Regions from separate parts of the Dehalobacter sp. DCA genome, predicted to be linked through region 2. Evidence: riboswitches for the same ligand, from Rfam matches in the RefSeq annotation. Region 2 holds a riboswitch; the other holds the start of a gene.
The links. Region 2 has a riboswitch for cyclic di-AMP ahead of DHBDCA_RS03530 (C40 family peptidase). Riboswitches for the same ligand answer to the same signal wherever they lie in the genome.
Positions count from the first base shown of each region.

Region 1 (8,909 bases), 720 kb from region 2:
ATGAGTCAATCAACATCAACTATTTTCGTCAATTCCGATACTTGCCTAATATCCAGAACGTTCATTAATCTGAGTAAGTAGTAACAGTCTGGATTCGTGTCTCCGCTTTCCCACTTTTGATATGTTCTTAGTGATGCACCAATCCAATCAGCGATCTGTTGCTGTGTTAAGCCCTCTCTCTTTCTTATGTCTTTCAGTGCCTCAAAATCAAACTCCATCAGTTGAGGACCGGCATATAGCTCGTACCAAGCGTCGGAACCATCATCATTTGGTCCCCAACAATTCCGACCTCGGATTAATGTTTTAGGATTTGCTTCAACAAACAGATATCCCTTATGCTTTTCATTGACCTCTGCCCATATGCGAGTGGCGTTTCTAACATCAACACCTATCCATCGCATAATCGGTCTTCCCTTTTCATCGCAAGGGAATGTACCTTCCATCCGGAAAATATTTTTCGTTCTGCCCACGTATTCCCCGATGTACATTTCCTTTAAATCAAAAATGACTGGGGGCAGTTTTTCCTTTTCGAGCAGACTATTATAGGAAATAAAAAAGTGTTGTGGCATTAGGTTCTCTATATCGTATTTTTGTGCTAACTCAAGATAATGCACCCATTGTAAAAGCAGGTCTGCTTGTTCGATGCGCCCACTTTGAATAATGGGGTATTCAAAGATCTCACTAACCGGAATTTTATAATCGTATAATAACTTTTCAAGCGTTTCATAAAAAACTTCAATTTTGTCGCGATAGGATTCTTCATTCCTATTTTTAATATAAAAACTGTTAATATATTGGGACAAGCAACCTACTCTATTTGCGCTTATGTCTGGCTTATAGAAGTAGAATGGAATTCTACGAAGGAATACTTTTTTGGGAATAGGTGGGAATAAGAGACTGTCCCCGATATTTGAGTAATCCTTGCCAAGATATGAAAATATCTCTCGACCAACAACATCATGCCGGTTCAGATAATCCAGAAATCTTTCTTGAACACCCTTATTTTGAAAATACTGTAATACAACTTGATTAATTAATTGCTCCATTTCCATTTCCGTTTCCTACCTCCCTTAAATTCTTATGTATATATTGTAATATGAAGAAAATGGGTAGTAAATACGTCAAATGTTTCACTATATTTTGCTTCTACCTTCTTAAATACCAGTGCATCCCTACTCAGTTTTTATTATCTCCTTGCTTGTTGGCGTAAATTATGACATATCAAGTGATAATATTTTTATTCAAATGCATCTATAGAAAACAGGCTAGAAAAAATCAAGGGGTGATGTAGTCATTATGATATAAGTAAGATAGATCTACCAGCCAAAGATTACAGTTGCCGATTCTTCGGCAAATAAGAACGATTTCTAACATTGAAAGTGGACCAGCTTTTTTGGGGGACCCTCAATCATCTGAACCACTATTTTTTTGGTTCAACTTATGGGGAGGCGATCAAGTTGTAACAACTAATGAAAATCTATGAAATAATGAATATCTAAGAGCAAATTCTATAATTGAAGAGGAGATATGGATATGTTTAAATGGGAACTAGAGGTTTCAGATAACTTAAATCAAAGAACGGAAGGATTCAGCGCGTCGATTGGGATGAGCAAGGAAAGATTTATCAAGCTTGCCATATTGTCTCAACTGGAGGAAATGGAGATGAATATGGACGAACGTCGCAGAATTGCTGACCCGTCGGAGAAAAAAACACTTTCCCAAACCTATATCGAAATAGGTGATGAGGATGTTCCGGTAGGCCCGAAAGGAGGATACGACCATGTTAAAGTTAAGAGTTAAAACATTTTCTATTCTGCTTCTTGTTTTGTCCTTGATTCTTTTTGGATGCAGTTCCAAAAAGACTGAGCCGGTACAAAATGTTCCGGTCCAGCAGGATACCCAGACTCAAAAAGACAATCAAAGCCCGGAAAAAGAGCTTGGGCCGATTAAAGAGGTTGAACCTGAGCAAGTTCCGCGGCCGGAAGTCAAAATCGAAACAAAAGCCGAGTCCAGTGAGGAGCCCAAAACCCAGCCCAAGCCTGAACCCGATCAGCCAAGCAAGCCGGAGCAGAAACCTCCCGCCAAGTCCGGGTTATCTTTGTATAGCTTGGGGCATCAGGTTGAAGTCCAGAATAACGCTGCTAAAACAGACAAAGAGAAAGCCGCTTATGAAGTGACCGCCCGGTGGCTGGTAGAATTCAAATCTACCGATTATAAGAAGCTTGAGGCAATGTCGCAAATGCCGGGAAACAGTTACACGACGGCGAATTTCCAAAATTCGTTGGATAACTTTTTTCCGAATTTCAAATCGGAAAGCATCAAAAACAAGGATACCAGACAAGTGAAGTCTCTATGCCTTGACGATATAAGTTTTAATCAAATCCCCCAATTAAATAATCAGGAAGGGGCCTTCCTGAAGTTAACCATCGTCATCAATGCTGCGCAAAATGGGGGCAACTATTGGGTAAGCAAATATGAGGAAAGAATTATTTTGCTGCAGGTAAACGGAGTTTGGAAGGTCGATTCTGAAGAAAACACCCAGCTGAAGATATAGGGGGTATGCTTATGAATTTAATAGCCAAGGATGAGTTATATCAGTTCCGTAAATTCAACAACAAATATGAAAGGGAGCTGCGCAGCTCAGTTTACCAGGAAATTATGCCCGGCATGAGTTCCGGGGAGATTCTGGACGTTATTGCCGGCAATAAAAGCTTGATGTTCTCTATGTCTCTCAAGCAAATAAAAAGGCATAATGAGTATTTTGAGGGCGATATCGATTTCAAAAAGATGGCTGCAGCAGAAAATATTACTTACCCAGATAAAACTACTTTGATTGTCAAAACGACGCATGCTTGCAACTTGCATTGCCCGTATTGCTACGATGTGATGTTTCGCAAGGAGCTTGACTCGGAAGGGAACAAAATCACGCTGGAAGTGGTCAGGCAGATTTTAAAAGTGTTCAAAGACGTGAATGTCGGCACCTGGATATGGCACGGCGGGGAGCCTTTGCTGATCGGAAAAGAATTTTATGAAGAAGCAAACGCCCTGATTAAGCAGCAATTCAAGAAAGCCAATATTTGTATGCAATCCAACTTGACGCTTATTGACGATGAAAACGCCGCTGTGTTAAGGAAGTGGAACATCCGGCCAGGGTTCAGTTTCGATGGCTTAACAAACCATTTGACCCGGAAAAATACTAATCGGTTAATGCGGTCCATTGCCACGGCAGATAAAAACAAGGTCTTGGGCGGCGCCATCATGATCATTACGAAAGATAATATCCACCACATGATTGACGATTACGAATACTTTAAACGCTTAGGCCTGGGCTGCAAGATGAACCTCATCTTTGCGGCCCATAAAAATATGAATTCCTATACCCTGGACGGGAAAGTGGTTGCTGAGGAAATCTGCAAATTCTTTGACTATTGGATCTTAGACACTTATAGACCGGCTGATTCGGATCTGTGCGAGAGATATCTCATGGCCGCATTGGATGCCGGTGGTTCCTGCGCTTTTACGGATTGCGCAGGGAAGGATTACTGGTTTTCAACCCAGCCCGACGGTACGATTTATCATTGCGGCCGGGACTGGCCGGAGAGCGCTGCCGTGTCTTTCGGGAATATTTTTGAAATGGAATCGGTTCAGGATATCTTAAATCATCCCAACCATAAAAGATTGCGCGAGGGAACCCGGCGGATGCTGCAGCATTGCGGCGATTGTGATTATTTCTACAGCTGTCATAGCGGCTGCTACAATGACAACATCCAGTATGATTTGACCATGAATAAACCGGAGCCTGAAAATTGCTACACCCATCAGCACGTGATTAGCCATATCATAAGCGTTATTAATGAAATCGATTATGACGATATGCCGAAATATAACCCGAGATTCTTGAACTTTTTATTCAGGCATCAGTTCAGGAGCGCCAAGATGATGAAAAATATTTTAGAAGAATCTATTAAACGGATCGAAACTCCTGTCAACGCGGAAAACAAGCTGAGGGAGTTTCTCGTGATTTAAAGAGAGGTTGATATTCATGATTAATATCTTTAAGAAAAAACAAAAATTTGCCCCAAAGAATCAGACGCAGGAACTGTACTACTCAGTTCCTTTATTGTTTGATTATGGGTATATTCAGGAATTAATAAGGCTTAACAGCCAGGATAAGGCGAAGTATAAAATCCGCTCTGTATATAACAGTTTGCCTGTTACTTCCTATGCCAAATCAGGGCATGAACATGGCCGGTCGGTTAATTTGCAGGAAGATAGCGGCAAAATTCGGACTCTGGAAGATTTAAAGCCCTATATAAAAATGCTTTCGGAAAACGGGCTGGCGTTTATTTACCTGATGAATAATATCTCAACCGTTTCTCTGTATGACTTTGAATCAAATATTCCCCAGCTGAAGCAGTTTGTCGAGCATCTGGCGGATATCGGGGTGCGAAGCATTACTGTCGGAAGCCAGCTTCTTGCCGACTTTTTGAAAGAGGAATTCAGCGGGTTGGCAGTAAACGCTTCAACGATGATGGATATCCGGTCAATCAACCAGGCGAAGTATGTCAGGGAAAATCTAGGGATCTCCAATATCATTCCGGCTTCCGATCTTAACAAGAATTTTGCTTTTATCGAATCGTTCAAAAAGCTGCTGCCTGATGTTGGCTTGGAGTTGATGGCCGATGAGGGCTGCATCTTTTGTTGCCCGACCAAGAATATTCATTATGCCTTGTTCGGCAAGCAGGAAAACATCCATAAATGCAGCCCTTTGTTCCGGGAATTCCCCAAATTCATCTGCGATCAGATTACCTTTAAAAGTCCTGCAATTCAAATGGTGCTGAACAGGATTATTTACCCTTGGGAAATCCCCTACTACGAGAAAATAGGGGTTAACAGCATCAAGCTGGTTGGCAGGGATCATCCCAAGCCGGAATTGGTCAATAAAATAAAGGCCTATATGCTTGGTGTTACCGATCCGGAATACGCGCTGAATGAATTCTATAATACTTACAATTCACGTTTTATGAACAAAGTTTTCCATCCGTACGGAACGCTGAAAATGAAGGAAATATTCGAGTTTTTGCCCAAGCTAGATTATTTCATGGAAAAAAAGCCGCAATGCGCCGCCCAGTGCGGGGCTATATGCAAGTATTGTTTCAATAAAGCGGAACAGATCGAGAATTATGTTGCGGGGAAAGGACAGGCCGAGCCATTATCCTGTGCAGTAGGTGAATGATATGGCAAGAACGTTTTCCAGATTGAAAAAATTACTGTTTGCCTTTGTTTCATTAAGCATCCTGCATGCTTCAATAACCCAAGACCTGGTTCTTGACAACAATCATCCGGACCGGCCCAAAGCCAAGGAGGGCAAATACTCCAAGGCTTTGGGCCTTAAGTTTTCCTTGCAGCCTGAAAAAGCTTTCGCTTGGGTGGAATGGTCCTGGCCTAACTCAGGATGGAGCAATTATGGAAATTATGGGGCTTATACCGATGTCTACAACAATACTTACGGCAATTACGTGAATTGGAACGCCAATTACTCGAATGCCGGTGCTTGGGAAAACCATACGCAATGGGAGAACCATACCGAAACATGGAGCCAATATTCTAATTGGACAGCCTATTCCAATTACAGCAACTATAGTAATTATGGCGATTGGGGTGATTATGGCAATTATTCCAACTATAGCAATTGGAATAATTGGACACCGCCTCCATCGGTTGTGGCAAGCGTACAGGCCGTCGCCTTTCCAAACACAACAGTTCAGATTACAGCGACGACAACCGGGAGCACCACTTCCGTCAATGCGACCAATTCCTTAAATACAACAGTAATTGCCTTTACAAATAACGGAGGAAATACATGGGTGGGATCTTTTACTATCCCCGCCGGGACAACTGTTCAGCCGATATCTTTTTATGTTACTGCCAGCAATAGTTCGGGATCGAGCAATGCTGTTGCAATTACAAATGTAAAACATTTCCAAAATGTAATTACCCGGTAAATGGAAGCATCATTACTATTTGTGCCGCCACCGGCGCGGCTGAATGGAGGTTACTATGAATATCATGTTAAATAATTACTGCAACTTAAAATGTTCATATTGCTTTGCAAATTGTGATCGGAAGAACAAGGTCGATATTTCTGATGATAATTATGGATATATAATTGATTTCTTTAAGAAGTCGGCACATGTTGATTTAAGGCTGCTCGGTGGGGAGCCAACACTGCATCCGAACTTCGAAAAGTGGGTGAATGAGGGAATCTGTGATCCGTTTTTCCGGAGAATTCAGATTTTCACCAATGCTATTACTTTGGATAATGCCTTGAGCCGATCCATTGTGGATAATAAGGTGTCATTCTTGATTAATCTGAATGGGCCGGATGTAATCGGTGAGCATTTATATAATAGGACAATAGACAATGTAGAAAACCTGGTATTCGAATATCACAGAAAGAATATCGAACCCCAAGTTACTCTCGGCATTAATATCTTTGAGCCGGATTTTAAATATAATTATATTATTGAGCAAAGTAAGAGACTAAAACTAAAGACCATCCGGTACAGCATTACCGTGCCCTCGGATAATAGCCAGAAGGGCAGTCTTGAACATTATGAAAGTTTTGTTCCCGGATTAGCTGAGTTTTTAGACGATTGCCATAGAAACGCGATTTCTCCCCATGTTGATTGCAATAATCCGCCCAAGTGTATCTTTTCCGGTGAGCAGCTTGTAAATTTCATTTACTCTGGTTTTGATCTGATTCACAAGGGGATATGTTCGCCGGTTATGGATATACGGCCCGATTTGAGTGTCGCCCGATGTTTCGTTTTTGAAGATTATCTGAGTGTGAATATCAAAGACTTTAATACCGTTCAAGATGTGAATGATTTTTTTCTGCGTGAGATTGACAGTAAAAGATATAGTAATCCTCCGTTTAAGCAATGCCCCGGATGCAGGTTCTGGGACGAAAAGAAATGCATTGGAGGTTGTTTAGGGTATAGTGTCAGGGGGAAATCATCTGCATGCTGTGCCAGATAGCTTTCTGTTCTACAATTCTATCAACCAAATATTAACAGTTTAAATTGACATGTGGGTAGCTTAATGTTATCTTATAAAAGAAAGCTAGACTTAATTATTAACTTAATTAAAGAATTTTATAAGGTTAGTTTCGGTTGGAATGGTTATTACCATTTTCAAGAGAAGCGGGCTCTGGGGTGGGAGGCTACCAAATATTGGTATAGCTATCCACCTTTATTTATTTTTTTTAAGACAACAACTGAATATATTTATACGCTGAATCCGTTAGGAACGGGAGACCCAAATAATAGGGGTGAATCCAAAGCGGTTGCTTTGGTAGGGTTAAGCTCTTTCGACCCGAATCCGTCAGCTAATCTCGTAAGCGGTGGAAGAGAAGGTGATTGATATGCTTAATTACACCTTTAGTTAAGGTATATATTTTAGCATACGCTGCAGATACTTCTCTGCAGCTTTTTGTTTTATATACCACAAATGTTGAGGATGACAATCTTCAATGAGAATCTGAAGGAGGAATTAAATAATATGCAAAGAAATTTTAGGGATATAACCTTGTATAAAAATGTAACGGAAGAACAATGGCGGGATTGGCAGTGGCAGATTTCCAACAGAATAACAAGGATTGATCAATTGGAACAAGTGGTCAACCTTACCCAGGATGAGCGTCAGGGAGTGGCGGTAAGTCTTAAAAAATTACGTATGGCAATAACGCCCTACTATGCTACACTTATGGATCCAAATGACGAACATTGCCCGGCAAGGCGGCAAGCTATTCCAACGACTCATGAAACCAAAATCTCCAAATTTGACAGTAGTGATCCGCTGCATGAAACAGCCGACGCGCCGGTTCCCGGCCTTACTCACAGATATCCCGATCGCGTACTGTTGCTTATTACTGATCAGTGTTCAATGTATTGTCGTCACTGTACCAGAAGACGATTTGCCGGTCAGGAGGATAAGGCGCTTTCCCTGGATAATATCAAACGGGCAATCAACTATATTAAAGCGCATAAAGAAGTCAGGGATGTGCTTTTGTCGGGCGGGGATCCATTGTGTCTCTCTGATGACAAGCTGGAAGCAATTATAAAATTAATTCGGGAAATTAAACACGTGGAAATAATTCGCATAGGCACTAGAACACCGGTTGTCATGCCTCAGAGAATCACTGATAAGCTCTGCACAATGCTGAAAAAATACCATCCTATTTGGCTGAATACGCACTTTAACCACCCCAAAGAACTGACAGCTGAGGCCAGGGAAGCATGCGGAAAATTGGCTGATGCCGGAATACCTCTTGGCAACCAGTCAGTGCTTTTAAAAGGTATTAATGATTGCCCCTATATTATGCGCGATTTGGTGCAAAACCTTGTTAGATCCAGAATCAGACCATATTACCTTTATCAGTGTGACCTTTCAGAAGGAATAGAGCATTTCAGAACTTCGGTTTCCGTGGGGATAGAAATCATAGAAATGCTGCGGGGACATACCTCGGGTCTAGCTATTCCACAGTTTGTTGTGGATGCGCCGGGGGGCGGTGGTAAGATCCCGGTTAATCCGCAATATTTGATTTCATATTCTCCGGAAAAGGTCATTCTTAGAAATTTTGAAGGTGTAATTTGTACGTATACCGAGCCTGAGGATAAAACGCACCAGTGCCAAAAATGCGGCACGTGCGGTAAATTCAAGAATAAAGAATACCGTGGATTAGAAAAGTTATACAGAGGTGAACAAGTATGTTTGATCCCAAGCACAAACGTAAGACTCAACAAGAGGGAGGGGTTTCATGAATACAGATCAAGATAACTTCAAGAATCAATATATTAATATTTCAGATATAGACATATACGTAGATTATCACAATAAAAGGCTTA
Region 1 is NC_018866.1:24,205-33,113, reverse strand. Features, by position in the region: gene DHBDCA_RS00155 (helix-turn-helix domain-containing protein) at 6-1,052, opposite strand; gene DHBDCA_RS00150 (hypothetical protein) at 1,534-1,800, shown strand; gene DHBDCA_RS00145 (hypothetical protein) at 1,781-2,554, shown strand; gene DHBDCA_RS00140 (radical SAM/SPASM domain-containing protein) at 2,566-4,026, shown strand; gene DHBDCA_RS00135 (U32 family peptidase) at 4,043-5,236, shown strand; gene DHBDCA_RS00130 (hypothetical protein) at 5,238-6,005, shown strand; gene DHBDCA_RS00125 (radical SAM protein) at 6,061-7,041, shown strand; sodium ion sensor (DUF1646 type) at 7,174-7,227, shown strand; cyclic di-AMP (ydaO/yuaA leader) riboswitch at 7,285-7,421, shown strand; gene ablA (lysine 2,3-aminomutase) at 7,564-8,841, shown strand; gene ablB (putative beta-lysine N-acetyltransferase) at 8,822-8,909, shown strand, end outside.
Region 1: linked by a shared signal. The riboswitch ahead of ablA (lysine 2,3-aminomutase) and the one ahead of DHBDCA_RS03530 (C40 family peptidase) in region 2 are both predicted to bind cyclic di-AMP.

Region 2 (8,909 bases):
CGGAAACAGCTCCGGTGCCGGGAGTCCGCCTGCAAAGGAGATTATTTCCGGATTTTCGGTGACTTTTAGTATCTCCCTGATTTCTGAAGCTTTTAAATGGTTGATTCTTTTTGCATAGTTGTATTCCATGACTCTCTCTTTTTCCTGCCTTTTCGCACAAATTCACATATTTATTAGTATCCCACATTTGATAGGAAGATTAAAGTCCTAATCTAGTAGATCGATTCGTAAATCCCCTAACAATGACGATACCTTGGTTTGCCCGGATTAGCCTCCAGCTCTTGTAAGTTAATTTTGCGAGAGAAAAATGTTATAATAAGTAGCGAGGTGATAGGAATGCAGATTCTTAAAAATGACTGGCATGATTTGCTTCATGCCGAATTTGATAAAGAATACTATCAGAAGCTTCGGAAGTTTCTAATCGTTGAGTACCGCTCCCGAACCGTCTTCCCGGATAAATTCGACATCTATAATGCCTTGCATTATACGGCGTATAGAGATGTAAAAGTGGTTATTCTGGGCCAGGATCCCTATCATGGTCCTCATCAGGCCCATGGCTTAAGCTTTTCTGTCCAGCCTGGTGTTCAGGCCCCGCCGTCCCTGATGAATATTTTTAAAGAACTGCACGATGATTTGGGATGTTATATTCCAAACAACGGATATTTAAAGAAATGGGCCGACCATGGTGTCCTGCTGCTGAATGCTTCGCTGACCGTCCGGTCAGGCCAGGCCAATTCCCACAGTAGCATCGGCTGGGCCCAGTTTACCGATAAAATCATCGAGCTCTTAAATGAGCGGGAAGACCCTGTTGTTTTTATCCTCTGGGGAAAAAATGCCCAGTCCAAGCTGAGCATTATCCATCAGTCCAGGCATTGTATCATTAAATCCGTCCATCCCAGTCCGTTATCCGCCCATGCCGGTTTCTTCGGCAGCAGACCGTTTTCTAGCGCCAATCAATTTTTGGTCTCGATTGGCAAGAAGCCAATTGACTGGCAAATAGAAAATCTGCCTGCCTCATCTACCACATTAGCCGGATCGCATCGTCCGTGATTTGGATTGCACCTTCTTTGAGCAGCCTGCCTAACGCCCGCTTGAAGGCAGATTTGCTCATTTTCAGTTCCGACTTGATTTTTTCGGGGGGACTGCTGTCATTGAGCTTAAGCACACCGCCGTTTGCTTTTAACTTCTCTAAAATAACCCGGGCATCCGTCTCTATTTGCTGGGCAATCTCTTGTCTTAAACTTAATTCCAGCTTGCCATCCTGTCTTACCTTCTTGATTCGGATGTCGACCTTATCACCGATTGCGATGCTGCCATACAATTCTTTATTTGGAATCATACCGTGATATTGATTATCCACGGCGACAAACGCACCAAACTCAGGATTAAAGTTATAGATAGTGCCATGGGCATTGTCATTCTCTTTATAAGGAGAGTTTATTTTGAGCGAATCATATATTTTCATTGTGGCATATAATTGATAGCTGTTATTGAGCGCTAATCCCACTAGGTAGGTACCACCTTTTTTGACCTCACCAACTTGCTCTTTAAGTGGCAGCAATAAGTCTTTCTCCAGACCCCAGTCTAAGAAAGCGCCAAATTCTGTGGTATCGACGACAGTTAAAGCTGCCGTTTCACCGAGTACCAACTTTGGCTTTTTTATGGTGGCCATGATCCTTTCTTTCGTATCTTTATACACAAACACTTCGATTTTATCACCTATTTTGATATCCTTTGGAGCCAGACTTATCGGTAATAATATACTATTTTGCGTATCGTTCTTTGCATTCAGGATATGCCAATTTTGAGATGTTTTCACGACTTTTAATTCCTGCATTTTGCCATATTCAATCATCTAAATTCCCTCTTTATTTCATATATCAGATCTTAGTATTTCCTATTATATCTTTATTTAAAAGATTGTACTACCATCGGTCATTTTTATACCAAAAATCCAGGAAATCATACGAGCGTTGACTCCTGGATCAAACCGTCATCTAATACTTGATTTGCAGTTAATTCACAAGTTCAAATTCGCTGTTTTGCCGATTATAACGAAAGACCTCACCAGTTTCAATGATGTAGTACCAGCCTTCCATGGTCAGCGTCTGATTCAGGACTTTTTCCCTGATAAACGGATAAGTTAACAAATGTTTGAGCTGCTCAACAATGTTGATTTGTTCAGTCATCCATTCCCTTTTTGCCATATCTTGTTCCGGGATATCCATTGCTGTTATTTTATCCTTAACCGGTCCAGCCAACTCCAGCCATTTCCGGGTATGCGGAATGGATTCCATTTCTTTCTCCGAGGCATACAGTGATTTACACCCTCCGCAATTGGAATGGCCGCAGACGACGATATGCTGAACGCCAAGGATATTGATGGCATATTCAATTGCAGAAGTAGTGGCCAGGTATTCCTCTGTATTGCGGTAAGGCGGTACGATATTGGCAATATTCCGGATGACAAACAACTCTCCGGGCAATGTCCCAGTGATTAAATTGGGGACCAGTCTTGAATCCGAGCAGCCGATGAATAAAGTGTGCGGGCTTTGGGAATTCCCTAGTTCCTCAAAAAGCTGCCTGTGCTGCTGGAAATCCGTTTCTTTAAATTGAATAAGGCCCTGAAGTAATTTCTCCATATTTTACATCCTTGCTTCTTATTTATAGATAAGCCTTTTACACATAAGTCATCTTTCCGGCCATTTTGCCGTCCATAACGATATTTGCGCCGTTGAAAAATACCTAATACTATAGCTAGCTTCTTAAATACTATCCTATGCTTTGATAGTCTTATACCTCGATAATATCCGTTCCTCCGCCCGTAAGACATCTGCCGCCGGCAGCGCTCACCACATAGGTGTCTTCCACGCCTACCATGCCAATGTTGGGCAGACCCTTTTTCGGTTCGAGCGCGACGACCATATTCGCTGTGAGCTCCGCATTATAACCATTCGTAATAACAGGCAGCTCATCGACATGAAGTCCAATGCCGTGACCAAGAAACTTGACTTGTCGTTCTCCATATCCCATAAAATTCCTCCTGAAGTCTTCACTGAGTGTGCCCATGACAGATTGATAGATTTCTGAGGGTATCGCCCCTGGAATCAGCTTCGCGGCCAGACGTTGTTCAACTTCCAGACAGGAACGATGAGCCTTCACGACATCGGCATCAGGCTTGGTTCCAAAAATATAGACCTGGGTTTTATCAGAATGATAGCCATTGCAGCCAAAACCGATATCGACAAAAACCAAATCCCCCTTCTTCAGCTTTCTTTCCCGGCTGCCTAACAAAGGAACGGCAGGACACATGCCATATGCCCCACCGGGACCGTCAAAACTGGTCGGATAAAGAGAACTTTCGCCAAAACCGATCTGTCCGGCAACCATTTCCGTCTGAAACATTGAAAAACGGCTGACCCCATGATGTCCAATCTTGATCATGGCGGTAAAAAGTTCCGCTACAAAATCAGCCTCGCTCATACCCTCCCTGAGCATTTGTGGAACAAGTTCATACAGCAGTCGGCAATGGTTTTTCCCTGCTTGTTCCATCCATTCGAGCTCATAGGGCGATTTGACCGATCTGACCGACAGCACCAGCTTGTCCACTGAATGGATGTCTGTCATCGTGAAGTATTTCTTCAGCCGCTGCAGCATGGCAATCGGCACCATTTCTGTCTCGAGATATGTATTGCCTAGCTCAGATCCGATAATCCCGGCCGCATCACGGTAACTTTCCATCGGATAGATCGTTGTCAGGGGCGATTCAGCTTTGGCGCGCTCATAACTTCGGCGCACAAAATAGTGCCGGGTCCGGTCTTTTTGAATTACAAGCATGCCGTCCTGCATTGTTCCTGTAAAATAATACTGATTCACTTTACCAAGTATAAGGATAGCATCCCATTCAGGAAAGGTCTGATCCATGAGGCCGCACAAGTGATTCCGTCTCCGGTCAAGTTCGTTTATCATAAGTGTCATTGACAGTTCCTCCGTTAGAGAATGTATCGCGTACTTCTCTAGAGTTTACCATACTTTGCGTTTTTTCAAAATGGTACAATTCCCTGACTTTGGGGTTCTTACATTCTCTTGACAAAAAACTAATTTCAAGCTAAGATTTAAACAATATTTGATACTGTTAAACCGCAGAATGAGAGTAGTAACATGATGTTTGCTGTTTCAAGAGAGCCGCAGTCGGTGGAAAAGCGGTAACAGCACTGATGTGAATGGACTCATGAGGGCCGTGCAGAGATTACAAAGAATGATTGATGTAAGCGTATGCAGGCCGGGAACTCCGCCCGTTATGAATGGAGCGTATGTCCGTCATACGTTTTAAGCGGCGTGTAAACGCAAGTTGGGTGGTACCGCAGAGATCAAAGTCTTTGTCCGATAGTTTGGATAAAGGCTTTTTTTTAATAGATTTTCGTTTATTCATCGAAGATTAATTAAAAGATAGTTATTAATAATTTGGAAAGGAATGAAGACCATGACAAGCATACCTTACAAAATCTATTTACCTGAAGAAGAGATGCCCAAGTACTGGTATAATGTAAAAGCTGTTATGAAAGAGCTCCCGCCGCCCTTTATCCATCCGGGCACCATGAAGCCTTGCACCGCAGATGATCTGCGGCCGATCTTCTGTGATGAACTGATTGAACAGGAACTGAACAACACGGACGAATATATTGAAATTCCTGAGGAAGTTCGCGAATACTACAGGATGTACCGTCCTTCCCCGCTCGTGAGAGCCTATAATCTTGAAAAGCTGCTGGATACACCTGCAGAGATCTATTTTAAATTTGAAGGCACGAATACTTCAGGTTCCCACAAATTAAACTCTGCAGCTGCCCAGGTTTATTACGCCAAAAAACAGGGGCTTTCTTCACTGACAACGGAAACCGGTGCCGGACAATGGGGTACGGCCTTATCGATGGCCTGTGCGTTTTATAATATTCCATTAACGGTCTATATGGTGAAGGTATCTGCAGAACAGAAGCCTTACCGGAAAGCTGTCATTGAAACCTATGGCGGAAAAGTCATTCCATCTCCTTCCGACACGACGGAAATTGGCCGGAAGATTTTGGCTGAAAACCCCGGCACAGGCGGTTCTCTTGGCTGTGCGATTTCGGAAGCGATTGAAACATCTGTCAAAACCGAAAACTGTCGTTATGTACTTGGCAGCGTACTCGACCATGTCCTGCTGCACCAGTCCGTGATCGGCGAAGAAACCAAGCTTGCCTGTGACAAATACGGCATTGAGCCTGAAATGATTATTGGCTGTATCGGCGGCGGGTCGAACTTTGGCGGTCTGGTTGCACCTTTCATGGGTGACAAGATCCGCGGCAAAAACAATATCGAGTTTATTGGTGTTGAACCTGCCTCCTGCCCTTCTCTGACCCGCGGCAAATATGCGTTTGATTTTGGGGATACAGGAAAAACGACACCCCTGATCAAAATGTATACGCTCGGATCAGGGTTCATTCCCTCTCCGAATCACGCCGGAGGCCTCAGGTATCACGGTATGAGCGGAATCGTTTCCAAACTGTACAATGACGGCTATATGACAGCCCGGGCAGTTGAACAGTCCAAGGTATTTGAAGCAGCTACAGCCTTTGCGCGCTGTGAAGGCATCCTGCCTGCTCCAGAATCCGCACATGCTTTGCGGGTTGCAATGGATGAAGCGCTCAAGTGTAAAGAAACCGGTCAAAAGAAGACCATCCTGTTTGGCCTGACTGGCACCGGATATTTTGATATGGCTGCTTATATGAGCTATAATGCCGGCACAATGACAGACTATATTCCGACCGATGCTGATCTGGAAAAAGGCTTTGCAACGCTGCCAAAAGTGGATCTGTAGAATCAGCATTCCTAACAGACTTCGTGATAAGGGAATGTATCTAAACACAGCCTATGAAGGGCGTCTCAAATACAAATTGAGGCGTCCTTCCTTTATATATCTTGGGTGTTGTAGCTTTGCACCGCGTTATAAATTTTCGTTCCAAGGCAGGATATTTTAATTATGTGTCGAATTACAATAAAATTGTGTATTATAATATAAACTAAATGAAGAGCTGAATCCAGGACAGCCTGGAGCGGGGGAACTTCTTTTTCTGGGGTGAATCGCATTTTGCGTAGGGCCTATACCTTTGGTCCGAATCCGTCAACTAACCTCGTAAGCTAAGAAAGGTGAAAATTTGATGCATTTTAAGCAGATCATTCGCGTTACCTTGACCTGCCTTAAAAAAATATCATGGAAATCACCGCGCCTTCTCGGTGGTTTATTTATTACTATGATATTAATCGGGTCGTTTGCCTGTTACCTTGCCGCCCCAATGAATGCCATCGCTGTCTCTGTCAACGGAAAACAACTTGGACTCGTCTTTAACCAAAATACCGCAGATACACTTATGGCGTCTGCAGCCAAAGAAAAACCTTACGAGATGGCCTATACCAATATCACCATCAGCAATGCCAATTATCTTCGTTCTGCGCTGCGGCCAAACAATGTTGAAGAAAAGATTAATCAACCCTACGATGCCTATCAGTTTGCCATCAATGGTACTGTGATTGCCGTTTTGCCGGATGCGGAAGATATTGATCAGGTCTTAAAAGAATTTCAGGCTTATTACGTGAAACCCACGAAAGATAATGTCGTGACTTCCGTTAAGATCGCCGAAGACGTCACATCCTCCAAAACAACCGCCGGGCTTTCTCAAATTCAGTCACCTGAACAAGTTTTGAAATCTCTGATTAACCATAACTCCCTTACGGTCATCTGTCAGGGAAAATATACGGAAACCCAGAAAATCCAATATGATATCATCACGAAGAAGGATTATAAGCTCGGCTTTGGCAAAAAAGAAGTGATTACGGCAGGCAGTGACGGATCGAAGTCCGTAACCTATTCTTATGTCCAGAGTAACGGCAAGTATTCGGAAAAGCAAGTTGTCAAGGAAACGATTCTCCAGGACGCTGTGACTGAAGTGATTGCCGAAGGCCCGACTGCCAAACCAATCCTGGTTGCTTCCAGATCCAACAGCTGTTCGAATGTCGTCGATTATGCACTGGGCTATGTCGGATGCCCGTATGTTTATGGCGGAATAAGCCCCGGCGGGTTTGACTGTTCCGGATTTACCCGCTATGTATACGCTGCGGCCGGTGTCTCCCTTCCCCATTCCTCTTTCGCGCAGTATGCTTCCGGTTCCCCGGTTGGCAGGGATGAGCTGCAGCCGGGAGACCTTGTCTTTTTCTCGACCTATGCCCGGGGCGCCTCACACGTCGGTATTTATATTGGCGGAGGACAATATGTGCACGCCTTTAATTATTCAACCGGCGTTGTCATATCCAATCTAAGCGCGCATTCGTCCAGTTATCTTGGTGCCCGCAGATATTAACAACTGGCAAGAGTTATCAAAACGAATGGGATGATGCTAATAGTTAACTTTTAGCATCATTTTTATTGCAAATTTCTTCCTAATCTCTTGCGCTCTGCAAGGCCTCACCCATCGAGATTTGATTGATCTTCCTTCTACTTAAGGCTTTAGCCAGCGTATAGGTCCAATTGATCAAACGTCCCCATCGGCTTACAGGTCCTTTTGGTGCTCCGGATAGAATTCTTCCTACCATTAGATTCGTCCGTACAAGTCTGGTTTTTTGCATGATAACCTCCGAGCTGTTTGTTCTGAAAAATTGAATTTTTCTTTCCAATCCAGTATATTTATACGGGTAAGCAGCAAATTCATTGGTTATTATCATTGGTTATTATCATAGAACATATGAATGATCCTATCTGAAAATGGAGGGAAGAAAGAATGGATATGATTGCTTTAATCATTGCGGTTGTTCTCTTTATTGCGGGTATTGTTGGAACTGTTCTTCCCGTTTTGCCCGGCGTCATTTTGATCTATGCAGGCATGCTGGCCTATGGCTTCATGACAGGCTTCGCAACATTAAATGCCTACTTTTTCATCCTGCAGGCCCTGGTCGTAATCCTGCTGTTCTTTGTGGATTATTTTGCCTCGGCTATCGGAACGAAACGCTTCGGCGGAAGCAAGCAGGCAGCCTGGGGCGCAGTGATCGGCACCATTCTGGGTTTGATCGTTCTTGGACCGCTTGGTATTATTCTCGGTCCGTTTTTGGGGGCGATTGCAGCCGAACTGATCCGTGGTACGGAATTAAAGAAGACAATCCAAATTGGTTTAGGTACACTGCTCGGTGTCCTTGGCGGTACTGCTGTCAAGATCGGTGCCGAAATCATTATGATTGTCTATTTTTTCGTGCGCATCTATTAATGACTTTGCATAAATATTCTATAGAAAGCACATTTCCCCTTTGATTTTCTGACAGAAATATTAATTTCATTGTTTCCGCAGAATGGAATTTATCCGCCTGATTTTTTCTTTTTAATGAAATATGCTATACTGTTCCGAGAAAAGAGTTAAGATTCCTGCAAGTGTTTGCAGGCTTTATTTTTAGAAAGCGTGGCTCTGCAGCATGAATATCCTGAATCGTTTTGTTCGTTATTATAAGCCTTACCGCCTGTTGTTTTATACGGATATGCTTTGTGCAGTGATTGTCTCCGTCGTCGATCTGTCCTTCCCTCAAATCCTAAATCACTTAAGCAAAAACGTTTTTACTCAAGGCAGAGAAGTGATCCTGCACAGCATCGGCTTTTTCGGCGCAGCATTGCTGACACTCTACATAATCCGCTACTTTTGCCAGTATTTTATCACTTGCTGGGGCCATATCATGGGAGCCCGGATGGAAGCCGACATGCGCAGAGATTTATTCACGCACTATCAGCGTCTGTCTTTCTCTTACTACGACCAGAACAATACCGGTGAGCTGATGTCCAGACTCGTCAATGACCTTTTTGACATTTCCGAACTGGCTCATCACGGACCGGAGAATAT
Region 2 is NC_018866.1:740,046-748,954, forward strand. Features, by position in the region: gene DHBDCA_RS03500 (aminotransferase-like domain-containing protein) at 1-129, opposite strand, end outside; gene DHBDCA_RS03505 (uracil-DNA glycosylase) at 337-1,050, shown strand; gene DHBDCA_RS03510 (CvfB family protein) at 1,019-1,855, opposite strand; gene DHBDCA_RS03515 (carbonic anhydrase) at 2,016-2,642, opposite strand; gene DHBDCA_RS03520 (M24 family metallopeptidase) at 2,794-3,978, opposite strand; gene DHBDCA_RS03525 (TrpB-like pyridoxal phosphate-dependent enzyme) at 4,484-5,854, shown strand; cyclic di-AMP (ydaO/yuaA leader) riboswitch at 6,057-6,191, shown strand; gene DHBDCA_RS03530 (C40 family peptidase) at 6,288-7,391, shown strand; gene DHBDCA_RS03535 (hypothetical protein) at 7,471-7,656, opposite strand; gene DHBDCA_RS03540 (DUF456 domain-containing protein) at 7,809-8,288, shown strand; gene DHBDCA_RS03545 (ABC transporter ATP-binding protein) at 8,491-8,909, shown strand, end outside.